2 linked regions of the Cystobacter fuscus genome follow. The protein of the gene in region 2 interacts with the protein of the main gene of each other region in a pairwise test. Links are inferred from orthologs where the notes say so. Each region holds a gene or a part of one and is shown on either strand. Other genes may lie near its edges. The genes, in order: ssb and priA.

What was found.
Region 1: the proteins of priA (region 2) and ssb interact in binary tests that used the Escherichia coli proteins (3 or more experiments, as listed by UniProt). The link is inferred for Cystobacter fuscus from one-to-one orthologs.

What each region holds. Positions count from the first base shown.
Region 1 is NZ_CP022098.1:1,699,598-1,713,780, reverse strand. The notes cover bases 1-2,903. They hold ssb (single-stranded DNA-binding protein), read right to left. Parts: upstream 1,766-2,903; coding sequence 1,235-1,765; downstream 1-1,234. Other genes in these bases: dacB (D-alanyl-D-alanine carboxypeptidase/D-alanyl-D-alanine-endopeptidase), read right to left, coding at 1,947-2,903; CYFUS_RS07180 (succinate dehydrogenase), read left to right, coding at 430-1,143; CYFUS_RS07185 (Hsp33 family molecular chaperone HslO), read right to left, coding at 1-179. Also shown: more of dacB, read right to left, coding at 2,904-4,172; CYFUS_RS07165 (SDR family oxidoreductase), read right to left, coding at 4,357-5,148; CYFUS_RS07160 (ABC transporter substrate-binding protein), read left to right, coding at 5,284-6,816; CYFUS_RS07155 (ABC transporter permease), read left to right, coding at 6,813-7,724; CYFUS_RS07150 (ABC transporter permease), read left to right, coding at 7,721-8,539; CYFUS_RS07145 (GNAT family N-acetyltransferase), read left to right, coding at 8,550-9,002; dtd (D-aminoacyl-tRNA deacylase), read left to right, coding at 9,033-9,500; CYFUS_RS07135 (hypothetical protein), read right to left, coding at 9,448-10,323; CYFUS_RS07130 (PTS sugar transporter subunit IIA), read right to left, coding at 10,347-10,808; CYFUS_RS07125 (glycoside hydrolase family 3 protein), read left to right, coding at 10,981-12,774; hpf (ribosome hibernation-promoting factor, HPF/YfiA family), read right to left, coding at 12,771-13,421; CYFUS_RS07115 (sensor histidine kinase), read right to left, coding at 13,643-14,183. UniProt on the Escherichia coli protein: Plays an important role in DNA replication, recombination and repair. Binds to ssDNA and to an array of partner proteins to recruit them to their sites of action during DNA metabolism. Acts as a sliding platform that migrates on DNA via reptation.
Region 2 is NZ_CP022098.1:2,555,876-2,570,094, forward strand. What follows is about bases 6,867-9,805. They hold priA (replication restart helicase PriA), read left to right. Parts: upstream 6,867-7,183; coding sequence 7,184-9,427; downstream 9,428-9,805. Other genes in these bases: CYFUS_RS10635 (hypothetical protein), read left to right, coding at 6,867-7,091; CYFUS_RS10645 (hypothetical protein), read left to right, coding at 9,445-9,805. Also shown: CYFUS_RS10600 (ATP-binding protein), read right to left, coding at 1-683; CYFUS_RS10605 (alkene reductase), read right to left, coding at 813-1,868; CYFUS_RS10610 (Rrf2 family transcriptional regulator), read left to right, coding at 2,005-2,466; CYFUS_RS54310 (Imm52 family immunity protein), read left to right, coding at 2,617-3,312; CYFUS_RS10620 (Tox-REase-5 domain-containing protein), read left to right, coding at 3,629-5,005; CYFUS_RS53850 (Imm52 family immunity protein), read left to right, coding at 5,015-5,758; CYFUS_RS10630 (hypothetical protein), read right to left, coding at 5,788-6,171; more of CYFUS_RS10635, read left to right, coding at 6,333-6,866; more of CYFUS_RS10645, read left to right, coding at 9,806-13,797; def (peptide deformylase), read left to right, coding at 13,904-14,219.

The sequences.
Region 1 (14,183 bases), 850 kb from region 2 along the record:
TCATTCTTCTGCAACGAGCCGAGCAGGGCCCCGGCGGTGAGGGCCTGCGCCATCAGCGAGGCCGACGCCGACGCCGAGCGGTGCAGCTCGCGCGCCCGGCGGGCCAGGTCGCTCGCGGTGACGAGCACCACGCGCAGGTCGGTCTCCTTCAACAAACCACTGACGAGTTCATCGGCCATGAGGGGGCAATAGCCTGCCGTCCCCCGGGGCGCTCGCCAATGACAATACGCACCCGGGCGCTCCCCCGGTGGCTCCCCCGCCAGGAGCGGAGCCGGACCCGGTCATCACCCCCGCTGATACCTCCCTGTGGCCCGGAGGCGTCTTCCCATGGCGGAAAATCCTACCCCGGTCCCAGGACCGGCTATAACACCCCGTCCGACTGACTTCCTGGCGCGGTCCCCTCGGGCCCGCGCGACGTCCGGAGTTCCGATGAGCACCCAAGCCGCTACCGCCGACGCCCTTCCCCAGAAGACGCCCTTCATCCAGTCCCGTCTGGGCTCGTTCCTCGCCGTGGTGCCGCTGAGCATCTGGGTGGTGAACCACCTGTGGGACAACCTCGCCGCGTTCCAGGGCGCCCAGGCCTGGCAGTCCGCGGTGACCGAGTACAAGCACCCGTACTCGATGATCTTCACCTTCATCATCGTGCTGCTGCCGCTGCTCATCCACACCGCGTGGGGCGTGGCGCGGCTGTTCAGCTTCCGGCCCAACCTGGGCGCCTACCCCAACTACGGCAACCTCAAGTACATCCTCCAGCGCGCCGCGGCCCTGGGCGTGCTCGGCTTCATCGGGGCCCACATGTGGCTGGCCTTCCTCCAGCCGCGGCTGGTGCACGGCGCGGCCGAGCCCTTCGCCGCCATCGCCTACGAGATGCGCTGGCACACGCCCACCATCGTCGTCTACGTGCTCGGCATCCTCGGCACCGCGTACCACCTGGCCAACGGCCTCCAGGGCTTCGCCATGGGCTGGGGCCTCTTGGCCAGTGAGCGCTCCATGCGCCGCTTCGAGCCGTGGTCCATCGTCCTCTTCCTGGTGCTGCTCGCCATGGGCTGGGGCGTGCTCTTCGCCATGTACCAGGCCGGTGGCACCCAGGCCGTCATCGACGCGCGCAACGCCATCGTCCAGACGCAGGGCGACATGCACTGAGTGGCGCGCAGGGCGCTCCCCCCGAGCGCCCGCAACGACAACGGCCGCCCCGGTCTCCCGGGAGCGGCCGTTGGTGTTTCAGCGGGAAGGCCTAGAACGGGATGTCGTCGTCCCCGCCGTGGCCGCCGCCCATGGGGCCACCGCCATCGTCCATGGGAGGAGCGCCGTAGTCGTCGTAGCCGCCGCCCTGGGACTGGCCACCGCCACCACCGCCGCCGCGCTGCTGCGAGTAGCCGCCACCGCGGCCCCCACCACCACCGCCGCCACCACCACCCATGCCCGCTCCGTCACGGCCCCCGAGGAAGGTCACCGCGTTGGCCACCACCTCGGTGGTGTAGTTCTTGCGGTTCTCCTTGTCCGTCCACTCGCGCGTCTGCAGACGGCCCTCGATGTAGCACTGGCGGCCCTTCTTCAAATACTCACCGCACAGCTCCGCGAGCTTTCCCCACACCACGATGCGGTGCCACTCGGTGCGCTCCTGCTTCTGGCCGCTCTTGTCGGTCCAGTTGTCGCTGGTCGCGATGCGGAAGTTGGCCACCGCCTGTCCGCCCGGGGTGAAGCGCACTTCCGGGTCCGCCCCCAGGTTGCCAATGAGGATGACCTTGTTGACGCCTCCAGCCATGATGCCGTCCTTTCTCGAGCACCGGCCCACCACGGGCCGGTTACCTACATCCAAGAGCGGGAATGCCGCTCGCGCCACTTCCCTACCATAAGGGGCTGACAAGCACCTGAACAGGGCTTCAGCCCCCGCCCTTCCCGGACGGTCGGAAGAAGGGAAGGAGGGAGGGCGAGCGGGCGGGCCCTCACCCGCCGGGACGGGTCTCCGAGAGGCCGCTGCCGATGACGGGCGGCGAGGCCAGGACAGGGTTGCCCAGGGGCGGCTCGGCCCGGGGGGCCTTGGCCTCGGCGACCTTGCGCGACATCAGGCCCTCGAGCGAGCGGGAGAACTCCGCCACCTTGGGATCCGACGCGCCCAGGCTCTTGCGCAGCGCCTTCCAGAAGGGGTGCTCCGCCTCGCCGGTCTGCACGAGGCCGCGCGCGAGCAGCGTGGTGGCCGCCTCGCGATCCTTGTCGCTCGCGACGCGCAGCGCCTGCACCAGATCCTCGGGCGCCGAGCGGGCGATGGCACCCAGGCCCTCGGCCATCTCCCCCTCGGCGAGGTTGTCGCCGGCGGACGCCCCGGCCAGCTCGGCGACGCGCGAGAGCGCCTCGACGTTGCCGCTCGCGGCGAGCTCCACGAGGCTGCCCAGCCCCGGCACCCCCACCGACAACTCCCGCGCCACCGTGCGCAGCCGGCCGTACACCTCCGAGCCCGCCGAGTAGCTGTCCAGGAGCGTGCGCACCCCGAGGTAATCCTGGGGATTGGACTGGTAGAGGCCCTCGGCCACCACCGCGCGCACCGCCGGGTCGCGCTCGCTGCGCCACGCCGTGCGCAGGAAGCCGATGTTGCGCGGATCATGCTGGCTGCTCAGGGCGAGGTACGTCTTCACCCGGCTGCTCATCTCGCCCATGGGGCTGCTGGACTTCTCGCCGCTGGCGAGCTCGGCCACCGCGCGCCCGGGGCCCATCGTCGAGCCCACCGAGGCCACCGCCGTGCCCAGCGCGTCCAGGCCCCGCACCACCGGTCCCGAGCGGCCCGGGTAGTCGTTCACCATCATGGAGAAGATGAACTTCTCGCCGCCCGCCGCCTGCACGTAGCCACTGAGCGCCGACACGTTCTCCAGCGTGCCCGTCTTGGCGCGCAGCCGGCCCACCGCCTCGGTGCCATCGAAGCGGTACCTGAGCGTGCCGTCCTTGCCGGCGATGCCCAGCGAGGACAGGTACTCGGGCGCGAGCGGGAAGCGCTCGTACATGTAGCGGAGGATCCGGTCGAGCTGCGTGGCGGAGAAGCGGTTGGCGTCGTTGAGTCCGCTGCCGTTCTTCATCACGTAGGTGCCACGGGGGATGCCCACCTCGCGCGCGAGGAAGTCCTCCACCACGTCCAGCCCCTTGGCGAACGAGCCCGGAGCGCCCCGCGCCTCCGCGCCCATCGTCTTGAGGAGCGTCTCGGCGATGAAGTTGCTCGACAGCTTGTTGAGCCGCTTGAGCACGATGTCGAAGGTGTCCGAGTGCGCCACGAACACGAGCTTCGCGCGCTGCGGCGTCAGCCCCGCCTTCACCTTGCCCTTCACCTTGACGCCCCGCGCCACCAGCATCTGCTTGAGCGTCTGGCCGAAGTAGAGCGGCGGGTTGTCGATCTTCTTGTACACGCTCATGGCGCCGCCGGCCTCGGGCACCAGGCCGCGCACGATGATCTTCTGCTGCGCGCCCGCCGCGTCCGACGACACCGAGAAGCGGCGCGCCCGCCGGTCGCCCGTGGTGAGCGCGTTCTCCACCACGAAGTAGTCGCTGGGCGGCTCGATCTCCACCACGCCCTTGGCGCCCAGGCGCTCACCGGGACGCAGGAAGACACCCACCGCGTTCCAGTTCAGGCTCAGGGCTCCCGTGGGAGCCATGTAGGCCCGGTCCGAGTCCTCCTGGTCATACCCCGGCGGGGTGCGCTCGTCGTCGAACCACGCCTCGTCCACGACGATGTCCTGCACCTCGCGCAGGCCCGTGTGGAACAGGTCGCCCACCATGCCGTACAGGCGCTCGGTGGTGATGGAGGGGTCTCCCTTGCCTCGCACGTAGAGCGTCTTGGCCTTGAGACCATCGGACTCCGCCTCCACGAGGAACTCGGTCTCGAAACGGAACTCGGGCCCGAGCGTGGAGAGCGCCGCCGCCGAGGTGACGAGCTTCACGTTGGAGGCGGGGTTGAGCAGCTCGTCCGCGTTGTGGCTGAACACCACCGAGCCGTCGTCGAGGCTCATCATGTGGACGCCCACACGGCTGGCGTTGAGGGGGTCGCGCTGCAGCACCTGCAACAACGACGCCTTGAGGGCCTCGCGCTCGGCGCGCTTCTTGTCATCCGCGGCGGCACTCACGCGCGGATGGGCGACGAAAATGGCAATCGTCACGGCCAAGAGGGTTCTGGCTCGGGGGACCTGCACACACTCTCCGGGGAAGGTGTTGGGCATTATGAAAGGGGGAGTCTGGGGCGGCAAGGGAGACACACCCGAGCACCCCGGCTCCGGGGTGCCCGGCCTTCCACCAGGCGGCAAAGCATGCTCGCGCGAGGCCGGGAATTGATCGCTGGCCAACGCGAGGAGCCCACCGCCGAGCGGAAGCAATCGGCTACCAGGCGATGGGCTGGCGATCCCGGAACAGCCGTCCGGTGGGTCCATCGGGAGGGAGGAGCGCCGCCCACACGAGGGTGTCGGCTCCCTGTTCCACATCCCGCGTGGCCCGGGGTCCGCCCATGCGCGTGCGCACCCAGCCCGGACAGACGGCGTTGACGAGCAGGTGCCGGGGTCTCAACTCCTCGGCGAGCAGCCGGGTAAGCGCGTTGAGGCCCAACTTCGAGACGCGGTAGGCCGAGCCTGGCCAGCCCTTCTGCTCATACTGGCCGGCGCGCACGGCCTCGGCGAACTCGTCCACCCAGGCGACCAGCGCGTCCTTCGAGGGGGGTGGATCGATGCGCTGGCGCAGGGCGGGAGCCAGGCCCTCCAGCACGCCCATCCCACTGGACACCATGACGATGCGGCCGTGTTCCCCCATGAGCGGCAGCAGGTGTTCGGTGACGCGCAACACGCCCGTGAAGTTCACGGCGATCGTGCGCTCGACGACATCCGCGTTGAAGCCCTCCAGGGCGATGCCCGCGTTGTTGACGAGCGCCGCGAGCCGCAGTTCCTGACGTCCGAGCCGATCCGTGAGCTGGGCGATGCTCTCCTCGGAGGTGACGTCCAGGGGCTCGAAGCTCACCTCGAGGCCCTCCTCACGCAGCGCGGCGGTGGCCCTGGCCCCCTCGGCGATGTCCCGAGCCGAGAGCAACACCCGCATGCCCCGCTGACCGAGCTGCCGGCAGACCTCGAACCCCAGTCCCCGGTTGCCGCCCGTCACGAGCGCCACTCCCGTTGCCTTGTCCATGAACCCGCTCCTCTGATGAGAAGGGAAAAGTAATGATGGACGGAAGCACGGGTAGGGGCACGCGCGCGACGTGTTCTGTGACACAACGCTCCTTCCATGCTCCCGCCACTCCGATCCGCCCACCTGGGGCTCGTCATGGCGTTCGTCATGGCGCTCGTCGTCACGCTCGGGAGCGGCTGCCGCGCCGAGCCTCCCCTCGAGGGCATCACCGTGCTCATCGAGGCGCCGCCGGACAGCCTCGACAGCCGGCTCGCGCTCACGGCGATGGGCCAGCGTCTGTCCCAGTTGCTCACCCCGGGCCTCGTCACCGTCGATGACAGCGGCAGGCCCGTGCCCGACCTCGCCGAGTCCTTCCAGGAGCTGAGCCCCACGCTCGTGGAGTTCACCCTGCGACCGGGACTCACCTTCCACGACGGCAACCCCCTCACCGCCTGGGACGTGAAGGCCACCTATGACAGCGTGAGGGAGCCCGCGCTCGCGAGCCCCCGGGCCGAGCGCTACTCGGCACTCGAGTGGGTGGAGGTGAAGAACGCGCGCACGGTGCGCTTCCACCTGCGCCAGCCCTTCGCGCCCCTGCTGGCGGACCTGTCCCTGGGCATCCTCCCGGCCCGGCGCGCGTCGGCCGCCTTCAAGCAGGCCCAGGACGAGGCTCCCGTGGGCGCGGGCCCCTTCCGCTTCGAGTCCCAGCCGGACGAGGAGCACCTGGCGCTCGTGCCCTTCGCGGGCTACTTCCGGGGCGCGCCCGCCATCCCCCGGCTGCACTTCCGCGTGGTGCGCGACGAGACGACCCGCGTGCTGGAGCTGCTCAAGGGCCGCGCGGACCTCGTCCTCAACGCGCTCTCCCCCGCCACCCTGCCCGCCCTGGAGCGAGAGCCCTCCCTGCGCGTGCTCACCCGGCCGGGCACGGGCCTCGCCTACCTGGGCATGAACCTGCGCGAGGGGGCCCTCGCCGACGCGCGCGTGCGCCGCGCCCTCTGCCACCTCATCGACGTGGAGCCGCTCGTCACCTACAAGCTGCACGGCCTCGCCCGGCCCGCCCAGGGCCTGCTGCCGCGCACGAACTGGGCCTGGGCCCCCGTCTCCGGCTGCCGATACGCCCCGGAGGAGGCGGCCCGGCTGCTCGACGAAGCGGGCTACCCGGATCCGGATGGCCCCGGCGGCGCTCCCCGGCTCACGCTCCAGCTCAAGACGAGCACCGACCGGCTGCGCCGCTCCATCGCGCTCGTGCTGCGCGAGCAACTGGGCCGCGGCGGCGTGGCCGTGGAGGTGCGCTCGCTCGAGTTCGCCACCTTCTTCAACGACGTGCGCCGGGGCAACTTCGAGCTCTTCACCCTCAAGTGGGCCTCCGTCGTCGAGCCGGACCTGATGCGCGGCGCGTACCACTCGGCCAACGTGCCCTCGGAGAAGAACCACTTCGGCGGGCTCAACCGGGGGGCGCTCGAGGACGCGGCGCTCGACGCCCTGCTCGACGAGGCCAGCCGAGTCCCCACTCCCGAGCGCCTGCGCCTCTACGCCCGCGCCCAGGAGCGCCTGGACGAACTCGTCCCCGTGGTGCCGCTGTGGCACGAGGACTCGGTGGCCGTCGTCTCCCGGCGCCTCCAGGACTTCGAGCCGAGCCCCCATGGCTTCTTCACCCCGCTCGCGCGCGCCCGCCAGGTGGGGCCATGAGGCGGCTCATCTCCACGCTGCTCTCGGGCGTGGGCGCGCTGCTGCTCGTCTCGCTCTTCCTCCACCTCGTGCCGGGAGACCCCATCGACGTGATGCTCGGCGAGCAGGCCACCCAGGTGGACCGCGAGGCGCTGCGCCGCGCGGTGGGCCTCGACGAGCCCATCCCCGTGCAGCTCTGGCACTTCACGAGGGAGCTGTTCACCGGCGAGCTGCGCACCTCGCTGCCTCCCTTCCAGAAGAAGGTGATGCCCGCCATTGGCGCGGCCCTGCCCTTCACGCTGGTGCTCGCGCTCGCGGCCCTTTGCGTGGCTTGCGTGCTGGCCCTTCCGCTCGGGGTGCTCGCCGCGTCGCGCCGGGGTACCTGGGTGGACGCCGCCGCCATGAGCGCGGCGGTGGTGGGCGTGGCCCTGCCTCGCTTCTGGCTCGGGCCCGTGCTGCTGCTCGTCTTCTCCCTGCGGCTCGACTGGCTGCCCGTGTCCGGAGCCGGCTCCTGGCGCCACCTCGTGTTGCCCGCCTTCACGCTGGGCACCGCGCTCGCCGCCTTCCTCGCACGCATGACGCGCGCGAGCCTCCTGGAAGCGCTGCGCGAGGACTACATCACCGTCGCCCGGGCCCAGGGACTCAGCGCCCGGCGCGTGCTCTGGCGCCACGCCCTGCGCAATGCCCTCCTGCCGCTGCTCACCGTGCTGGGGCTCGAGTTCGGCGCCCTGCTGGGCGGGGCCATCGTCACCGAGAAGGTGTTCGCCTGGCCCGGCATGGGCACCCTGCTGCTGTCCGCCATCGAGCGGCGCGACTACAACACCGTGCGCGCCACCGTGCTCGTCTTCACCGGCTGCTTCCTGCTCGTCAACGCGCTCACCGACATGGCCTACGCGCTCGCCGACCCGAGGCTGCGGAGGCGCGCATGAGGCGGCTGTCCCCCGGAGGACGCCTCGGCCTGGCGCTCACGGGCACGCTCGTGTTCGCCGCGCTGCTGGCCCCCGTGCTCAGTCCCTCGACGCCCGAGGCCATCGATCTGGCCGCCGAGCTGTCCCCGCCCGGCCCCGGCCACCCCCTGGGCGCGGGGGAGAATGGGATTGATCTGCTCACCCACGTGCTCCACGGCGCCCGCCTGTCGCTCACCGTCGCCGTGTTCACCGTGGCGCTCTCGGCCGCGGTGGGCACCGTGCTCGGAGGAATCGCCGGCTGGGTGGGCGGGCTCGTGGACGAGGTCCTCATGCGCCTGACCGACGTGCTGCTCGCCTTTCCCGGCCTGCTGCTCGCGCTCTTCCTCACCGCCGTGCTCGGACCCTCGCTCGCGCACGTCGTGCTCGCCTTGAGCCTCACCGGGTGGACCGGCTACGCCCGGCTGGCACGCGCCCAGGTGCTCACCCTGCGCGAGCGCGACTACGTGCAGGCCGCGCGTGCGCTCGGGGCCAGTGACGCGCGCATCCTCTGGTACCACCTGCTGCCCAATGCCGCGGGGCCGCTGCTCATCCAGGCCACCTCCGCCCTGCCGGGCACCCTCCTCGCCGAGTCCTCGCTGAGCTTCCTCGGGCTCGGCGCGTCTCCGGGGACGCCCTCCTGGGGGGCGCTGGTGGATCAGGGCACCCAGTACCTCCTCGTGGCGCCCCACGTGGCGCTCTTTCCCGGACTCGCCCTGGCGCTCGCGGTGCTCGGCTTTCACCTGCTCGGCGACGCGGTGCGCGATACGCTGGATCCCCGGCATGCGGAACGCCGATGACAGGAGAGCCATGCTGACGTGGAAGTGGAAGAACTTCGCGGAGCTGACGCCCGACGAGCTGTACCTGGCGCTCGAGCTGCGCCAGCAGGTGTTCGTGGTGGAGCAGCGCTCCATCTACCTGGACGCGGATGGCTATGATCGAAGCGCCTACCACCTGCTCGGGATGGAGGACCAACCGGAGGCGCCCTGGCTCGCGGCCTACCTGCGCGTGCTGCCCCCCAAGACGAAGTACCCGCAGGCGAGCCTGGGCCGGGTGGTGGTCGCCCCCGAGGCGCGGCGTCATGGCCATGGACGGGTGCTGGTGCAGAAGGGGATCGACTTCATCGAGGCGCGCTACCCGCGCGTGCCCATCCGCATCGGTGCCCAGAACCACCTGCGCGCCTTCTACGAGGACTTCGGCTTCCGGGCCATGGGAGACGTCTACGACGAGGACGGCATCCCCCATGTCGACATGGTGCGCTGAGCCACGCCGCGAGAGGAAAGGAGAGACACGATGAAGGCAGTGGTGCAGCGGGTGCTCGAGGCCTCCGTCACGGTGGCGGGCGAGCGCGTGAGTCAGATGGGGCCGGGGCTGCTGGTCCTGCTCGGCGTGGGCCAGGGAGACAGCGAGGCGGAGGTGGCATGGATGGCGGACAAGCTCGCCACCCTGCGCATCTTCGAGGACGCCGCGGGCAAGATGAACCTGTCGCTGGAGGACACCTCGCGCCAGCTCATCGTCGTCAGCCAGTTCACCCTCCATGGCGACACGCGCAAGGGCCGCCGGCCCAGCTTCATCGAGGCCATGGAGCCGGTGGGGGCCAAGGCGCTCTACGAGCGCGTGTGCGAGGTGCTGCGCGCCCGCGGCCTCACCGTGGGCACCGGCGTCTTCGCCGCGGACATGAAGGTGGCGCTCGTCAACGACGGCCCCGTCACGATCCTGCTGGAGACTCCTCCGAAGGCGCCTGCTCCGGCTTCTCGTTGAGCGGGCGCACCACGTGCGCCACCAGGCCCGCTTCCTCCCGGGCCGCCTCGCGCACGAGCGACGCCAGCAGACCGATGCGCTCCACCCATGCGCCGCCCTGGGACCCCGCCAGCGGCTCCGACAACGCCGGACACTCGGTGGAGTGGCCCAGCAACCAGGCCCGGACCGCCTCCCACTCCGGAGGCTGCGCCGACTCGAGCCGCTCGCGCTCGCGCTCCAGCAGCCGCTCCAGCTTGGACTCCAGCTGCGCGCTCCATTGCACCACCGTGCTCGCCGGCCGCCACGCCCAGTCCGCGAAGGCATACTGCTGGCGCGACGCGTACTCGCCCCGCCCCAGGGTGGAGAAGACGCGATCTGGCGGGAAGGAGGGGAAGGGCTCCCACTGGCCGCCAATCAGCGACGCGAGTCCCAGGTCCGCCATCGGGTAGCGCCGGAAGCCCTCGCGCCGGCCATGCGAGGCGCGCGCCTGGGCGTAGGGATAGGAGGGATCCTCCAGCATCAGCGCCAGGTGCAGGGCCTCGTCCCAGTCCCCCACGTAGCCCGCACGCTCGCCCAGCACCCGCCAGCCCGAGGGGCCAGGCCCCCACTGCATCCGCGTGAGCCTGTCCACCAGCGCCACCCAGGACGTCTGCTCCACGCCCCCGAGCCCACCGCCGATATGCGAGGCGAGCAGCTTGCCGGCCAGCAGGCTCGACTCGTCGTCGTCGAGCTGCCCCAGCAGCGACTGCAACGCGCTGGCCGAGTCACTCATCGCGAGCGACAGGAAGGACAGCACCTGCTCATGGAAGAAGCGGTCGTTGACCGGCCGAAGGACCAGATCCATCCCCGCCAGCCTACCACGGCCCCTCAGGGCCGAGCGTCTTCCTGCACGATGAGGGCGTGAATGGCCTCGACGGTGGGCGCTTCGAGGATGGAAGCGCGGAAGCGCGGATTTTTGAAGAGACGCGAGATCCGCGCGAGGGCCTTGAGGTGCACGCCCGCGCTGTTCTCCGGGGCCACCAGGGCGAAGAAGAGGTGCGTGGACTTGCCGTCGATGGCCTCGAAGTCGACGCCCTGACGGGACACGCCGAAGGCGGCCACGAGCTGGCCGAGCCCCGGCAGCTTGCCGTGGGGAATGGCCACGCCCTCGCCGATGCCGGTGGAGCCGAGCTTCTCGCGCTCGCGCAGCACCTCCACCAGCCGCTCGGCCTTCAGGGTCGGATGGGCATGGGCGAGTGCCGCGCTCAATTCGCGCAACACCTCTTGCTTGTCCCGGGCCTTCAGGTCCGAGACGACGGCTGGTGGGCTGAGGAACTCGGAGATTCGCAAGCTGGCGCTCCCGGCGGTGGCGCTCCCTGCGCGGGCAATTACTCCTGGCCCTTCATTCGCGCAAGGGTCGCCTGCCCTCCTTCGCAACTCCTTGTCCGTCTTCGTGTGTTCCCGCGCCCTGGCGGCCGGAAGATGGAGGGGGTGGAAGGGCTCGTCTAGTCTCCACGGGAACGTGTCCCTCCGGCCCTCGCACGCCCTCGCGCTCTCCCTCGCCCTGCTGCTGGGGGCGTGTACCCTGGCGCCGGCCCCGCGCCCGGCCCCATCCCCTCCCCCGCCGCCGCTCGCGCTCCCCCTGGTCGTCCCCGTCCCGGTGGACGCGCTCGCCGACGAGGTGGAGCGGCTGCTCACCAGCCTCTCCGTCGAGGACAAGGTGGGACAACTGATGATGGTGGGCATCGGGGGACGCGAGGTGGATGGCGCCGTGGAGGCGTTGGTGCGCGGCCACCGGGTGGGGGGCGTCTGCCTCTTCAAACACAACATCTCGGACGGCGAACAGGTGGCCCGGCTCAACCGGGACCTGCGCGGGCTGCTGTCCGATGGCATCCCCCCCTTCCTCGCGCTGGACCAGGAGGGGGGCAACGTCGTGCGGGTGAAGGACGACGTGGTGGTGCTGCCGGGCAACATGGCCCTGGGGGCCACGCGCTCGGCACAGCTCGCCTACGCGGCGGGGCATGCCCAGGCGGAGGACCTGCGGCGGCTGGGCTTCAACATGAACCTGGCGCCGGTGCTGGACGTCAACCTCAACCCGCGCAACCCCGTCATCGGCAGCCGCTCCTATGGGGACTCGATTCCCCTCGTGTCCGAGCTGGGGCGCGCCTTCGTGCGCGGCCAGCAGGACGCGGGGCTCGTCACCGTGGCCAAGCACTTCCCCGGCCATGGCGCCACGGACGCCGACAGCCACCGCGCGCTGCCCGTCATGCTCGAGTCGCGCGAGGAGGTGCTCGCCCAGATGGAGCCCTTCCGGGCCGTCATCCGCGAGGGACTGGACGGGTTGATGACCGCGCACGTCGCCGTGCCCGCCCTCACCGGAGACGACGCGCCCGCCACCGTCCACCCCCGGGTGCTGCGCGGCCTCTTGCGCGAGCGGCTCGACTTCCAGGGTCTGGTCCTCACCGACGAGCTGGAGATGGAGCCCATCGCCCGACGCTACGGCGTGGGTCAGGCCGCGGTGCTGGCGGTGAACGCCGGCGCGGACATGGTGCTCGTGCCCTGGCACTCGGAGAAGAAGCGCGAGGTGCACGCGGCGCTCCTGTCCGCGGTGCGCGGTGGCGAGCTGTCCGCCGCCCGCCTGGATGAAGCGGTGCGTCACATCCTCGCCACCAAGGTGCGCCGGGGGCTGTTCGCCCCGCCCCGCCCCGTGGAGGAGCGGCTGGCCACCCCGCGCTCGGCCGAGCACGAGGAGGTCGCCCACCGCATCGCCCGCGCCGCCGTCACCCTGCTGCGCACCGACGGCGAGCACTTCCCCCTGCCCTCCGGCGTGCGCCTGGGCGTCATCACCGCCGAGGACTCGCTCGGAGACGCCATCCGCGAGCGGATGCCGGGTGCCCGGGTGCTGGACGTGCCCGCGTGGCCCTCGCGTGCCCAGCGCGCACGCGTGCGGCAGCGGGCCCGCGCCCTCGCGCTCCAGTCGGACGTGGTGGTGGTGGGGATGATCAACTCGCGCCAGCTGGAGCTCGTCACCCTGGCCGCCTCGCTCGGACGGCCCGTGGTGCTCGTGTCCATGGGCCTGCCCTACCTGGCCGAGCGAGCCACCGCGGCGCGGGCGGTGCTCGCCGTCTACTCGTACCAACCCACCGCCACCGAGGCCGCCGCGGCCGCGCTCTTCGGGGAGATTGGCACGCCGGGCCGGCTGCCCGTGGGACTTGGCCGGCTCACCTTCGGGTACGGCCTGGAGGTGCCACGCCGTCAACAGGCCGCCGCCCCACCCGCCCCTCGGGGAGAGGCGGGAGGCGGCCGCCAGCGCTAGCCGGCGTTGGGCGGCGCGTGCACGCCGATGAGGCCGAACTGCCCGTCGTCCTTGCGCCGGTACACCACGCACACCTCGTGCGTCGTCGCGTGCTGGAAGACGTAGAAGTCCTGGTTGAGCAGGTTCATCTGCATCACCGCCTCGTCCACCGACATGGGCTTCACGGTGATCTCCGAGGTGCGCACGATGCGCTGCGCGGGGGCCGGGGTGGCCGGAGCGGCCGCGGGCGTGGCCGAGCGCAGGGCCTCGGCGGTGTCCGCGGCGTCCGCGAGCGCCTCCTCCTCGGGCAGCTCGAACACCTTGTGGCGCACCTTGAAGTTGTTCACCAGCTCCTGCCGGTGGTGCACGCGCTCGCGTCCGTGGTGGTTCTTGATCTTCTCCTTGTACTTGCGCAGCTGCGCCTCGATCTTGTCCATCGCGCTGTCGATGGACGCGTACATGTCCTCGCTCTTCTCCCTGCCGCGCAGCACCCAGGCGCCCGAGTGGATGGTGATGTCCGCGTGGTGCAGGTGACGCTCGAGCGACAACACCACGTGGGCCTCTCCGGCTCGATCCAGGTACTTGTTCACCCGCTCGACCTTCTCCTTCGCGTACTCCTTGAGGGAATCGGACGAACCGAACTGGCGGAAGGTGATGTTGAGCTGCATGCGTTTCTGCCTCCTGTGTTGGGGCCGAAGTGAGACGACCGGGACCGCACCCCGATCAGAAACGCTCCACCGCATCGAATGCAACCCACCCACTTCACAGGATGGCTGCCCGTACACCACTCGACAGGCAGTCTCGCCTGGACTTTCCAATTGGGCTGGATTTCCAACACGCGATGTGTGGGCGAGACCACCGCGCGTCGAAGCCAGGGAGAAGCGAGGGATTAGAGGGGCAACTCGACGACGAACGCCGCGCCTCGTCCGCCCGGTCCGGGCCGCACGTACACGCGGCCCCGGTGGCCCTCGACGCACTGGCGCACGACGAAGAGTCCCAGGCCGAGTCCTCCCGCGCGCGCCCCCCCCTGCACCTGCTCGAAGCGCGCGAAGATGCGCTCGCGATCCGCCTCCGGCACCCCGGGTCCCTCGTCGCTCACCACCAGCCGCGCGCCCCCGGCGTAGCGCTCCAGCACGACTTCCACCGGGTGTCCCCCGCCGTGGCGCAGGGCGTTGAACAGCAGGTTGACGAGCACCTGCTCCATCCGCAGCCGATCGAAGCGTCCCACCACGCGCGGCTCGATGAAGCCGACGAGCGACACGCCGGCCGTGCGCGCCTCGTCCTCGGTGCGCGCCACCACCTCGGACACCAGCGCCGACAGGTCTCCGGTGGTGAAGATGAAGTCGAGCTGGCCGTGGCGGATGCGGCTGACGTCCAACAGGTTGTCGCCCAGCGTGCCCAGGCGCCGCAGGCCCCGATCGATGGCATCC
Region 2 (14,219 bases):
GGGCACAGGTCCGCGTGGGCCTCGAGGTTCGCCTGACCCACCAGACGCGCCCGGCGCGAGCGCTCGTCGTGGAGATAGAGCAGACAGAAGGGCGCCTCGACGGGAGTGCGCGCCAGCGTGTGGATGGCGGACGCGCAGGCCTCCTCCGCCGTGCGGGCCTGGGCCGTGCGCTCGGACACCTCGCGCAGCAGCCGCTCGCGCCGCTCGGCGAGCACGCGGTAGGTGGTCTCGGTGACGGCGGTGAAGATGCCCTCGACCCGGCCGCCCTCGCCGCGCACCGGGCTGTAGGAATAGTAGAAGTAGCACTCCTCCGTGTAGCCGAAGCGGTGCAGCGGCAGGAGCTGGTCATCCGACCACGTCGCCTCGCCGGTGTTCATGACGTGGTCGAACATGGGGCCGATGATGTCCCAGATCTCCGCCCACACTTCCGCGCCCGGACGCCCGAGCGCCCACGGATGCTTCTGGCCGGGCACCGGACTCCAGGCGTCGTTGTAGAGGAGTGCCCGCGTGGGCCCCCAGTACAGGACGATGGGAAAGCGCGACCCCAGGCAGATGCCCACCGCCGAGCGCAGCGCGGGGGACCAGCTCTCGACCGGGCCGAGGGGCGTCTGGGACCAATCCTTGGCGCGCATGAGCGCGCCCATCTCCCCGCCACCTGCCAGGAACTCGAGGCTGTTGGACATGGACCCTTCATGCATCCACTCGCAGCGGGCATACAAGCGCCGTGGCTTCGGCTGGAAGGGGAACCCGTCCGTGGACCGGCCAGGCGGCCGCGAGCGCCTCGCTCACGATGGAGGCGCGCCCATGCGTCCTCAAGCCAGACGCGGGTAGTCCGTGAAGCCCGCGGGGCCGGGGGTGTAGAAGGTGTCGTGATCAGGCACGTTGAGCGACGTGCGCCGGGCGAAGCGCTCGGGCAGATCGGGATTGGCGATGAAGAGCCGCCCATACGCCACGGCATCCACCGTCCCCTCGGCCAGGGCATGCTCGCCGTCCTCGCGCGTGAAGTCACCGGCGCCGATCAGCTTGCCCGGATAGAGGGCGCGGATGCGCTGGAGCGGGATGCCCGGGCCGGAGCCGTGCCGGCGGTCCTGCTCGGTGGTGCGCGTGGCATGCACGTACGCGAGGCCGAGCGGGGCCAGCCGCTCGAGGAGATAGGCGAAGGTCTCCTCGCCGCTCGGGTCCGGCGCGCCGTTCACCGTCGCGCTCGGTGAGAGCCGGATTCCGACGCGATCGGCACCCATGGCCTCACTCACCGCCGTGACGAGCTCCAGGGCCAGCCGGGTCCGGTTCTCGAGCGAGCCTCCGTGGGCATCCGTGCGCTGGTTGGCGCCCGCGCGAAGGAACTGGTCGAGCAGATAGCCATTGCCGTTGTGGATCTCGACGGCGTCGAAGCCCAGGGCCCGCGCCGTGCGAGCCCCACGCCCGAACGCCTCGACCATGGCGGCCAGTTCCGCGGGGGTGAGGTCATGGGGTTTGAGCGGGTTGGCCACCGCCCACCAACCCGCGGCCCGTTGGGCCTCGTCCGTGGCATACCGCGCCTGGCCGAAGTGCCAGAGCTGGGCGGCGATCCGCCCGCCCTCCGCGTGCACCGCTTCCACGACGGAGCGCCAGGCCTCGGCCTGCCGGGCGGTGAAGAGGCCGGGAAGCGCCGGGTAGCCTTCTCCATAGGGCGCGACGGCGATCGACTCCGAGATGATCAGCCCGGCGCTGGCGCGCTGCGCGTAGTACTCGGCGACGAGCTTCGTCGGCGCGAGCTCCGCATCCGCGCGCAGGCGCGTCAGGGGGGACATGATGAGCCGGTTGGGCAGTCGCAACGCGCCGAGCGTGACGGGCGTCTGGAGGAGATCCGAGGCGGGGTGGGGGGACATGCGGGCTCCCGGTGGCTGAAGTGTTCTCGTGAGAGATACAGATGAGCCCATTCAAGTGCAATAGTGACGATTGCACTTTCGAGCCGGGAAGTGTTCTTCTCATTGTTGCAAAAAACGGGCGCGCTATATTCAGGGCATGACGGATCTGCGCTTCCCCACGGCGCTGCAGATGATGCTGGGCCTGGTGCTGGCCGAGCGGGAGGGCATGGCGAAGGTGTCCTCGGCGGAGCTGGCCGAGGGGCTGGGCGCCAACCCGAGCCTCGTGCGCAAGCTGCTCGTGCCGCTGGTGCGCGCGGGGCTCGTGGAATCCTTCATGGGCAAGAGCGGCGGCGTGCGCCTCGGGCGGCCGGCGGGGGAGATCACGCTGCGCGACATCTATTGCTGCGTGACGGAAGGCAAGAAGCTCTGGTCGGCGCGGTCGAACGTGCCGCACCGCTGCCTCGTCAGCTCCAACATCGAACGCTTCTTCGATGGGCTGGCGGACGAGGCGGAGCAGGCGATGCTCGACACGCTGGGCCGCCGCACGCTCGAGCAGAGCTTCGCCGAGCTGCGGGCGATGGACAAAGCGAGGCCGGCGAAGCGGGCTCCGCACGGGTGAGCCTGGCCGCCCCGCGGGCCCAGCGCCCTGGTGGGAGGTGGCTCCTCGGTGCGGTGGAGCCCTTCGGCGTGCGTCAGTAGCAGGACTGCGGAGGGGTCGACGTTCAAATCGCCGACGAGGTGAGGGGTACACATGGACGAGCGGTACTACATGGGCGGGTATTGGGGGCCTCGCAAGGAGACGCCGCTGGAGAGTGCCCGGCGCGCGGAGCTCTTCTTTCACATGCTGGCACGGTGTGATCCGATGTTCACTCAGTGGTACAGGGGGGGACGTGGCGCTCCCCGCACGCTGCCAGGATACCCTGTCCGACCAGATGCAGCGGAGTGGGAGCAATTGTTTCTGCGCGGAAGGCTCCGCACGGACGTCGACAAAGAAGTCATCGAGGAGTTTGGTTTCGGTGCGCACGTCTGGAACGCGAAGGGGAGTCAATGGAGCCGCATTCAATTGCATTGCGGTTCCTACTCCCGTGGGTCGGGGAACGTGTGTTTGTTCTATCCGCCTGAGGAGGGCCCACTGCGGGAGCGGGTATTGAGTGCCCCACTGCTGGCGGAGGTGCTCACCAGCATGGCCACGGCTTGGGACCCCGACTTTGCCATGGTCAGTTCCTCGGAGATGGTGGACCTCGTGGAGAAGCGCAAGAGGGAGGTACGGGTGGGGTGGCTGACGTACCTGTCGCGACGGCTGGGCACGTTGCCTCCGTTGCCCTCTCCAGTGCGCATCGAGCCAGTGGGGACCCTGGGCTGGCTGCTCGTCCTTTCTCCGGAGCGTATGACGGCAAGCAATCCCGAGCACGTGGCGTTCACCGTGCGCGTGCGCGAACTGCTCGATCGGGCTGGTCTCCTCTAACGTCCGGAGCCCGTGACCGGCGAGGAGTGACCAGGGCAAGATCAGAGTGTGGAGAAGGCCGTACCGGCCGACCCTACACGGAGTGACACCCATGCCCCTCCAGTCCCTTCTCGAAGACAGTTCGCGCCCTCGTTTTGAGCTCCCGGGTCGCCAGAGCGGCGTACTCCTGCTGGCCCTGGCCGTGGTCGTGCTCCTCGAGGGGTGTGCCACGGGCCATTCGCGAGGGAGCCTGACCAGTAGTGTTGGCATCCACTCGCGCTCCGCCTCGTTGCATTACGGCGTTGGGCCCAGGACTCCGGTTGCCTCTCCCGTGACCATGGAGGAGACGGGGAGCGCGGGCGGATTTCCCGAGCCGGCAGTGGATGCATTCCAGGTGGTGCAGGAGGCCAGCGGCCTCGGGGAAGAGGTTTGGCACCCGGCGGGTGCGGCGCTCTACGTGGGGCAAGCGCGCCAACTCCTGGGCGCGTTGGCGAAGACGCCCGTCACCCAGCGGAATTTCGCTCCTCGCCGCGTGCTCTCCTGGCTGTTGCGCGAGGTGCTCGAGGGCGGCGAGCGCGTGGAGTACGCGGATTTGAAGTGGCGCGCCGAGCGCTTCTTGTTCCTGGTGCTGGTGCGACCGGATGGCTACCTGGTGGCCGCGCCCACCGGTGCTCCTCTTCAGCGCCTGGGCCCCCTTCGACTCGTGGAAGGAGTGTGGAAGGTGGGCCCCCTCGTGGTGGGCGATTTCTACTTCTCGCGCGGGGGCGTCTTCTACCCGGTGAATGAGGCCCTGCGGCGTGTGGACGTCCCGCCCCTGGCCGAACTGGGCTTGGGGAGAGACCCGCTCAACGCCGCTCTGGACGGAGCGCAGGATGCGGTGGGGGAGATGGGGGTGGCGCTCGCCCAGTCCATCCTTCATCCCCTCCGCACGGTGGAGGATTTGGTGCAGCTACCTGACACGGTGGCGCACCTCATCGCCTCCTCGCCGGAGTACTTCGCGCGCTACGGCGCCATGTCGAGGGAGGACCAGATACGCGAGGCGGCGCGCCTATCCACGCACGTGCTCATGATGTTCGGGGGAGCGGAGGCCACCATGGGGCGCATGGGTGGGTTGGGGGCACAACTGCCGGCGCTGTCGCTCACGGCGAGGGGCGAGCTGGCGCTGGGCGGAACTGTCGTGGCGGGAGCCGCGACGGCCACCACCGTGGGGATGGATCTGGGAGCCCTCTCCATCCTCCACATGGCGAGAGGTCCGGCGAACGTCGGTGGTGCGAGCGGGAAGAAGGGGACGTCCTCCGGGACGACTGCTGGGAAGGGGCCGGGAAAGTGGACGTACAAGAAGCCCACCACCGAGTCCAGACAGGCCTTGGACTACCAGGAGGAGATAACGGGACGGCCCGCCTGGTACGTGTACATGATTGGGAGAGTGGAGTTCGACGGATTCAACGGCAAGGAACTGCTGGAGGCCAAGGGCGCCAGCTACAAGCACTTCCTCAAGAAGGATGGTACAGCCCAACCCTGGTTTCTCGCTGGGGAGGGGTTCACGGGGCTGCTGGATCAGGCCAGGAGTCAGGCGCGGCTTGCCAGTGCGCTGAACCTGCCGCTGGTGTGGTACGTGGCCGAGGCGGAATTCGCGAAGTTCCTCTGTGAGACCTTCAAAGATAACCGGGTGTACGGCATCGACGTCCGTTTCAAACAACCGACGACGCGGTGAGGAGTAGGCATGGACGAGCGGTACTATGTGGGCGGATACTGGGGGCCTCGCGAGGAGACGCCGCTGGAGTGCGCCCGGCGCGCGGAACTCTTCTTTCACATGCTGGCGCGGTGTGACCCGATGTTCACTCAGTGGTACAGGGGAGGACGTGGCGCCCCTCGAAATCAGCCAGGTCATCTTGTTCGCTCCACGGCCGCGGAGTGGGAGCAGTTATTCCTTCGCGGAAGGCTCCGCACTGACGTTGACAAGGAAGTCATCGAGGATGCTGGTTTCGGCGCGCATGTCTGGAACGCGAAGGGAAGTCAATGGACCCGCATTCAAGTGCATTGCGGTGCTTATTATCCGGGAGTGGTGAACGTGTGCCTGTTCTATCCGCCCGAGGAGGGCCCGCTGCGGGAGCGGGTATTAAGTGCCCCACTGCTGGCGGAGGTGCTCACCAGTATGGCCACGGCTTGGGACCCCGACTTTGCCATGGTCAGTTCCTCGGAGATGGTGGACCTCGTGGAGAAGCGCAAGAGGGAGGTTCGGGTGGGGTGGCTGACGTACCTGTCGCGACGGCTGGGCACGTTGCCTCCGTTGCCCGCTCCAGTGCGCATCGAGCCCGTGGGGACCTTGGGCTGGTTGCTCGTTCTCTCGCCCGAGCGCATGACGGCGAGCAATCCCGAGCACGTGGCGTTCACCGTGCGCGTGCGCGAGTTGCTCGACCGGGCTGGCCTCATCAATCGTCCGGAGCCCGTGACCAGCGAGGAGTGACCAGGGCAGGAACTGCGTGGCGCGCGGTGTCAGGTGTTCTGCTGGCTCGGCTTGTTCTTGAAGGCGAGAAGGATGTCCTCGAGAGTTGTTTTCTCCCCAAGCTCGATACTGTGATTGTAGCCCTCGTCGAACAGCATCAAGGGCTTGGCTTCGGGGGAAATCATCGAGCCATACCAGAGCGCGAACTCCGCGCAGTCTCGCATTGCGCCGTTGTAGGTGATGGTCGAGCCCTCGCCGCCGAGGGAGCCATCAATCGTTGAGTTTGACATCTCGAGTTGGAAGTCGATGGACCGGAACCCCTCTGAGCTGAACGCGGATTTGAATTTAACCAATGGCCATCGCGAATTGAGTAGTTCGATGAACTGATGAACTGAAATGCTCCACCCATCACGGGTCATCAGGTACCAGTCCATGTGCAATTTCCTTCAGTGCTTGACCACGAGCCTACCCGAAGTGTTCGTCTCTTTCAGCAATGTCTCGAGGAACGCAAGGGCATGATTATAGGACCTGTGCTTCGTGTTGACGTGACAGGTCGAATCCGCTCCGCTGGGCGCCGAACTGATCGGGAGTGCACGTGGCGGACGACAAGAGCGGGAAGGGGAGTGGGTGGGGGCCGTTCGAACGGGGCAGTGCCTACGACGAGGTGGGGCCCGATTTGGGCAGTCTCCACGATGCGTGGGATGTGAAGACCGGAATGCCGGTCCTGCAACTGCTGCCCACGGACCGCGTGGAATGGCAGCCCGAGGGGCCCTGGCGGGTCTCCCTCTTGTGCGAGCCGCAACCTAACTCGGTGACCGTGAGGGTGGAGGAGGCTCCCGCGTCCATGCCTGTGTCGGAACTGGCGGACATCCTCGTGCTCACCTCCGCCGCCGTCTCGCGCGTGGAACACAGTCCTCGGCTCCAGGCACACCTCGCCTCGGGCCTGTCTCCGACTCCTCCCACTTCGCGCCAGCGCACGGGTTGCACGGCCGCGAACTGGACCGGGCTCTCGCTCGCTCTGGGCGTCTGGCTGCTGGTGAGTCTCTCCGCGCCTCCGTCTCCCCTCCCTCGGGATGCGGCCTCGGATTCCTTCTCCCAGGAGGACGACTCGTCCTTCGTCGATCTGGCGGAGTCGGACCCGGCGGCCCTCGCCTATCCCATGCCCGACAAGCCCCTCCGCGATCAGGCGGTTCCTCCCTGCAAGCGCAATCGGAGCGTCGTGGAGATCAACGGCGGGTGTTGGGTGCGGCTGGACCAGGAGCCTCCCTGCGATCCGGATACGGCCGAGTACCAGGGCAAGTGCTACATGCCCGGCGCCAAACCCAAGAGAGCGCCCCAGTCCGTCGCTCCCTGATGTCAACATTTCCGACCGAGGGGGGGGAGGGGCTCCCCTGGCCGGAAACTACCCGTGTCAGGAGCGGCCGCTACAGTGGCCCTTGAGTCACCGTGCCTGCCCCCTCCCTCGCCTCCGTCGCCGTCGGCCGCCCCGTCCGCGGCGAGTACACCTACTCCGTCCCCGAGTCCCTGTCCGGCAGGCTCTCGCCGGGTCAGCGCATCCTCGTCCCCTTCGGCCGCAGCATGACGCTCGGCTTCTTCCTCGGCCCCGCCGCTCCCCCCGCCGAGGGCGCCAACGTCAAGCTCAAGCCCATCCTCAAGGTGCTCGAGGACTCGCCCTCCCTCCCGCCCGATCTCATCGCGCTCCTGCGCTTCGCCGCCGAGCACTACCGCTACCCGCTCGGCGAGGTCATCCGGGGCGCGCTCCCCCCCGGGCTCACCAAGGCCGAGGAGGAGAAGGAGGCCAAGCCCGACGTGCAGGAGTTCGCCGAGGCGCTCGTCACCGAGGCCCCCGCCGCCCTGCGCCGTGCCCCCGCCCAGTCCGCCGCCCTGGCCTACCTGCTCACCGTGGGTGGCCGCGTCCCCGTGGAGGAGGTGGCCCACGCCATCCCCGGCGCCCGCGAGACGCTGCGCAAGCTGGCCTCCCGCGGCCTCGTGCGGCTGGAGCAGGTGGTGCTCGCCCCCGGTGTGCGCGAGGGGCTCGGACAGAATCGCCCCGAGCACCTCACCCCCGAGCAGGACGCCGCGGTGAAGGAGCTGCACGCCGCCGTGGACACGGGTGGCTTCCAGCCCTTCCTCCTCCACGGCGTCACCGGCAGCGGCAAGACCGAGGTCTACCTGCGCGCCGTGGAGCGCGCGCTCGAGCAGGGCAAGGGCAGCCTCGTGCTGGTGCCGGAGATCGCCCTCACGCCGCAGCTCGTGGGGCGCTTTCGCAGCCGCTTCGGCGCGGACGTGGCCGTGCTGCACTCGGCCCTCAAGGACCGCGAGCGGCTCTTCCACTGGCAGGCCCTGCGCAAGGGCACGGTGCGCATCGCCGTGGGCGTGCGCTCGGCGGTGTTCGCCCCCGTGGAGAACCTCGGCCTCATCGTCGTGGACGAGGAGCACGATCCCTCCTTCAAGCAGGAGGACAAGCTGCGCTACCAGGCGCGCGACCTCGCCGTGGTGCGCGGCAAGCAGGCCGGTGCCGTGGTGGTGCTTGGCTCGGCCACCCCGTCCCTGGAGACGCTGGAGAACACCCGCCGCGGGCGCTACCGCAAGCTGGAACTGAAACACCGCGTGGATGACCGGCCCATGCCCACGCTCCAGTGCGTGGACCTGCGCCAGGAGCGCCCGAAGGATCCGCTCCAGACGCAGGAGGCCCCCATCCTCTCCCAGCCCCTGCTCGACGCCATGGCGGAGACCATCGGGCGCGGCCAGCAGGTCATCCTCTTCCTCAATCGCCGCGGCCACAGCACCTTCCTCCTGTGCGAGGTGTGCGGCGTCTCGGTGAAGTGTGGCGACTGCGACGTGTGCCTCACCTACCACCGCTCACAGAACCGGCTGGTGTGCCACTACTGCGGCGAGGCCCACGGCGTGCCCGAGCACTGCCGCGAGTGCACCGGGCCCCTGCTCAAGCTGGGCATCGGCACCGAGCGCGTGGAGGCCGAGGTCGCCGAGCGCATCCCCCAGGCCCGCGTGGCGCGGTTGGACAGGGACTCGGCCACGAGCGCCGAGCGCCTCACCGAGCTGCTCGCCTCCTTCGCCCGCCGGGAGATCGACGTGCTGGTGGGCACGCAGATGGTGGCCAAGGGGCATGACTTCCCCGGGGTGACGCTCGTGTGCGTGGTGATGGCGGACACGTCGCTGGCCATCCCCGACTTCCGTGCCTCCGAGCGCACCTTCCACCTGCTCACCCAGGTGGCTGGCCGGGCCGGACGCGGCAAGGATCCGGGGCGGGTGCTCGTGCAGACGTACAACCCGGACGCCGAGCCCGTGCGGCGCATGCTCGCCCATGACTTCGAGGGCTTCTCCGAGGGCGAGCTGGAGCGGCGCCGCGCGCTGTCCTGGCCCCCCTACACGCGCATGGCGGCGGTGCGGCTGGAGGGGGAGAGCGCGGAGCAGACCGCCAGCGTCGCCCGCTTCCTCGGCGACTTCATCGGCCGGCACATGCCTCCGGCCTCCTGGGGGGTGCGCCTGCTCGGGCCCGCCGTGGCGCCCATCTCCCGCATCCGCGGCAAGACGCGCTGGCAACTGCTGCTCAAGGCGCCCACCCACGCGGCGCTCGCGCCCCTGCTGGCCAGGCTGGAGGCGAAACTGGTCGATATTCCCTCCGCGGTGCGCGTGACGATCGACGTGGATCCCGCGGCCATGTTGTAGACTCCTGCCCCCTGCCAATGGCTGAATCGGTTCTCCTCGTCCACGACGACATCGCCATCATCGCCACCGTGCGGCGGTTGCTCACGCGCGAGGGCCATGAGGTCATCCTCGCCACCTCCGTGGCGGATGCGCTCATCGCCTTTGGCCACCACCTGCCCGCGCTCATCATCCTCGCCCCCGGGGTGGAGGGAGGACGCGGTCCGCTGGTGCTCGAGGAGCTGGGGCTGCACCCGGACATGCGGCTGGCGCGCGTGCTGTTGCTCGGCGAGCCCATCGCCGGCAGCGCCGCCCCGGTGGCGCCGCTGCCCCTGGACGGGGCCAACTTCGTGGTGCAGGTGTCCACCCTCATCCACTCGCCCTCCGGGCCCGAGGGTTGGTACGTGGTGAAGGACGAGGAGCCGGAGCCGCCGCTCGAGCCACTCGAGCCGCTCCCGCCGCGCTCGGGTCCTCCGGGGCTCGTTCCCCGGCAGGCCGGGCCGGGCCGCGCCTCCGGGAGCGAGCCCGTGGCGCCCGCGCTCCCCGCGTCCCCGTTCGCGCTCGACGCGGATGAGCTGTTCTCCCACGTGGGGTTGACGGGGGAAGTGCCCCTGCCGCTGCTTCCGCCCGAGGTCTTCGCCCCGGCCCCCGCCCAGCCCGCGCCGGTGCCGGCCGAGCTGGAGCCGGAGGGTGAGGCGGAGTCCCTCTTCGGGCAGACGGAGCAGGCCGTCTCCTCGGGGCGCGGCATTCCCACCATCACCGCGGTGAGCCCGGTGGAGATGGGGCCGGTGTCGACCCCCGTGCTGGCTCCGGAGCCGGTCAAGCCCCTGCCGTCGCTGCCTCCGGTGAAGGCCATCAGCCCGGAGACGGTGGACCTCGACGCGGAGGCCCGCGCGGAGGCCGAGCGCCTCGCGCAACTGGAGATCGAATCGGCGCAGGCGCGTGCGCGCGATGGGCTGGAAGCCTCCGATGACTTCTCGCCGGGCGAGCTCGCCGCCCGGGTCGGGCCCCAACTCGGGGACGAGGGGTTCTTCGACGTGGAGCCCACGCCCGTGGCGCCCACGGCGGCCCTGCGTGAGGCGGAGGCGCGGGCCCTGGCGCCCGAGTCCACCCGGCTGCTGGAGGGCTCGGACCTGGAGCCCGTCCCGGCGGACGCGCCGCTGCCGACGGAAGGTGATGCGCCCGAGTCCTGGGAGGAGCCGCACCAGGAGAGCGCGGCGGACTGGTTCGACTCCGGGCCGGAGAAGGCCGCGTCCGGGCCCGCTCGCGAGGGCGCGCCGGCCGTGGCGGAGCCCGCGCCTGTGTCGGAGGTGGGCGCGCCCGCGAAGGTGGAAGCGCTCCCGGCGGAGGAGGCCCTCGCCGTCCTGGAAGTGCGCCTGATGCGGACGGAGCGGCGGCTCGCGCAGCTCCAGGCCGAGCGGGATGCCGCCCAGAAGGCGCTGCGGGAAGCGGAGCGCGACCGCACGGAGGCCGATGCGTTCGCGGAGGAGCTCCACTTCTCGCTGCAGCAGCACTCGGATGCGCTGGCGGACCGGGAGGCCGCGTTCAAGTCGGAGCGGGAGCGCCTGACGCGGGAGTCGGTGGGTCGGGAGGAGGCGCTGCGGCGGGAGGTCGAGGCGCAGCGCACGCGGCTCGCGGAGTTGTCCGGGGAGAGGGAGCGCGAGGCCACGCGGCGGCGCGAGCTGGAGCGGCGGTTGGAGGAGGCGCGCACGGGGCAGGAGGATGCCGCCGGACTCCAGCAGCGGCTCGAGGAGCTGCGAGGCCAGCTCGAGGAGGAGCGGCGACAGCGCCTCGAGGCGGAACGGCGCGTGGCGTCCGAGGCGGAGGCGCGCGTCCAGGCGGAGGCGCGAGCCGAGCAGGAACGGGCGGCACTGAGGGACGCGGAGGCCCGGGCGGAGGCGGAGCGGGCCGCGCGAACGCGGGCGGAGGCACGGGCGCGGGAGGAGCAGTCGGCGCGAGTGGACGCGCGGGCCCGGGCCGAGGAGGAGCAGGTCGCGCTGCGGGAGGCGGAAGAGCGGGTCGAGACGGAGCGGGCCGCCCGGGCAGAGGCGGAGGCGCGAGCCGAGCAGGAGCGGGCGGCGCGGGTGGACGCGGAGGCCCAGGCCGAAGCGGCGCGGGAGGAGGCGGAAGAGCGGGCCGGGCAGGAGCGGGCGGCGCGGGTGAGAGCGGAGGCGCGAGTCGAGCAGGAGCGCACGGCTCGGGTGAAAGCGGAGGAGCGGGCCGGGCAGGAGCGGGCGGCGCGGGAGGAGGCGGAGGCTCGCGCCGAGGCGGAGACGAAGTCCCGCGGGGAGTGGGAGGCGCGAGCCCACGCGGAGGCGAAGGCGCGCAAGGACTTGTCGGCGCGCGTGGAGAAGGAAGCCAGGGCCCGGGCGGAGGTGGAGGCACGCGTCGCGGCGGAGGCCCAGGCGCGCGCCCAGGCGGAGAGCCGGGCGGAGGCCGAGGCTCGGGCCCGGACGGAGGCCGAGGCGCGCGTCCACGCCGAGAAGAAGGCGCGGATGGACGTGGAGGCGCGGGCCCGCACCACCGCGGAGGCGCGCGTGCAGTCGGAGATGCAGGCCCGGGCGGAGGCGGAGGCACGGGCCGAGGCGGCGGACGCGGCGCGGGCGGAGGCGGAGGCCCAGGCGGAGCGGGAGGTCCGGGAGCGGGCCCGGGCGCAGCAGGGCGCCGAGGCGGCCGACAAGGCCCGGCTGCGCGCGGAGGCGCGTGCCAGCAAGGCGGAGCAGGAGCGCGACGAGGCGCTCGCCCAGGCCGAGTCCCAACTGCGCGCCCGCGAGGAAGCGGAGATGCGCGGGGTGGCCCTGTCCCGGCGGCATCAGGAATGGGAGGCCCGGCTGGAGGGCGCGACGCAGGCGCGCGCCGAGGCCGAGTCCCAGGCCGAGGAGCTGGAGCGGGCGCGCGTGGACGCGGAGACGCGCGCGGTGACGGCGGAGCGGTTGCGGGTCGAGATGGAGCTCCGGGTGGAGCGCGCGGAGAAGGCGCGTGCCGCGTCGCAGGCCCGCGCCGTCGAGGAGAAGCAGGCCCGGGGTGAAGCGGAGGCCCGGGTCGAGGCCGCCGAGCACGCCCGGGACGAGGCCCTGGCCCGGGTGGAGGCGGGACTCCACGCGCGCGAGGCCTGGTCGCGCGAGTCCGCCGAGCTGTCCGAGCGGCTCTCCCGGCTGGAGGAGTCCCTGGCCGAGCGCGCCACCCAGCTCGACGAGTCCCGGGCGGAGGCGGAGCGGCTGGGGCGCGCGTTGACGGAAGCGCGCCGGGAGGTGGAGCGGCTGGAGCAGGCGCGGGTCCAATCCGGGGAGCAACTCGTCCGCCTCCGGGCGGAGGCCGAGGCCGCCGAGGCCCGGAGCCGCGCGGCACTCATCACCTTCGAGGAGCCCGGGGGCTCCCTGGTGGACATTCCCCGGGCGGGCAGCGTCAACCGGGAGGGCCTCGCCTCGCTCCTCTCGCGGCTCCAGTCGGCGCGGCTCCAGGCCCGCTTCGAGCTCAAGGGGACCGGGGCCCTGCGCGTGTTGTGGTTGAAGGACGGGCGGATCGTGGGCGCCCTGTCCTCCGCGCCCGACGAGTCGCTCATCGATCGGGCCCGCGCCGACGCGCTCATCGACGCGCGCCAGGAGAACGAGCTGCGGCTGGTGCGCGGCTCCTCCACCGGCGCGCTCATCGACACCATGCGCGCGCGCGGCCACCTGCTGGAGAACGAGGTCGTCCCGCTCGTGCAGCGCTACACCGAGCAGGTGGCCCTGGATGCGTTCGGCGAGGCCTCCTCGCTCTACCGGCTCGTCGAGGAGCCACCGCCCCACGAGGTGGCGCTCGCCGCCTCCACCCGGCCCCTGCTCCATCTGCTGGCCGAGGCGCTGCGCGACCATGTCACCGCCGAGTCCTTCCTGTCGGCCGCCGGAGGGCTGCGCGCCGGGGTCTTCCGCGGCGAGTCCGCGCCGGAGTCCTTCGGTCTGTCCGCGCGCGAGCTGCGGTTGCTCTCGGAGGTGGACGGGGAGCAGACGCTCGAGCAGCTCCTCCTGGGCGCGGGCCTGCCACAGGACACCGCGTTCAAGCTGCTCGCGCTCTTGCACACGCTGGGGCTCGTCGTCTTGAAGCCCGCCATCCCGGTGTCCGGCCAGGAGACTCCGGGTGAGCTGGAGGTGCGCCGGTTGGAGTCCAAGTTCGAGGAGATCCAGGACGCGGACTACTTCTCGGTGTTGGGGCTGGCGCGCACCGCGGGGAGCGAGGACGTCAAGCGCGCCCACGCGCTGCTGTCCGCCGAGTTCCACCCGCTGCGCTTCGCGGGGCATCCGGATCCGGTGCTCCAGCACCGGGCGCAGCAGATCTCCAACACCCTGAGCGAGGCGGCGCGGGCGCTCGCGGATGATCGGCTGCGCGAGGAGTACGCCCGGAGCCTGCTGGATTGAAGCCCGGCCGGGGGGAGGGGAGGCATCCGTCCAGGGCCAACGGCCCGGCGGTGGGAGCCTCCAGCGTGGGTTGCCCGCCCGCCCGGGTTGGGATTATGAAAAGTGGATGGTCCGAGAAATCCTCATCTGGCCCGATCCCGTCCTGAAGCAGAAGGCCCGGCCAGTGGCCCGCGTGGACGACACCGTGCGCACGCTGATCCGGGACATGTTCGAGACGATGTACGCCGCCCAGGGCGTGGGGCTCGCCGCGCCGCAGGTGGGCGTGTTGCAGCGGGTCATCGTCCTGGACACGCGTCCGAGCCAGCCCGAGTCCCAGCCGCTGGCGATGATCAACCCGGAGCTCATCGCGCTGGAGGGCAAGGCCACCTACCACGAGAGCTGCCTGTCCATCCCCGGCGAGTCCGAGGACGTGGAGCGCGCGG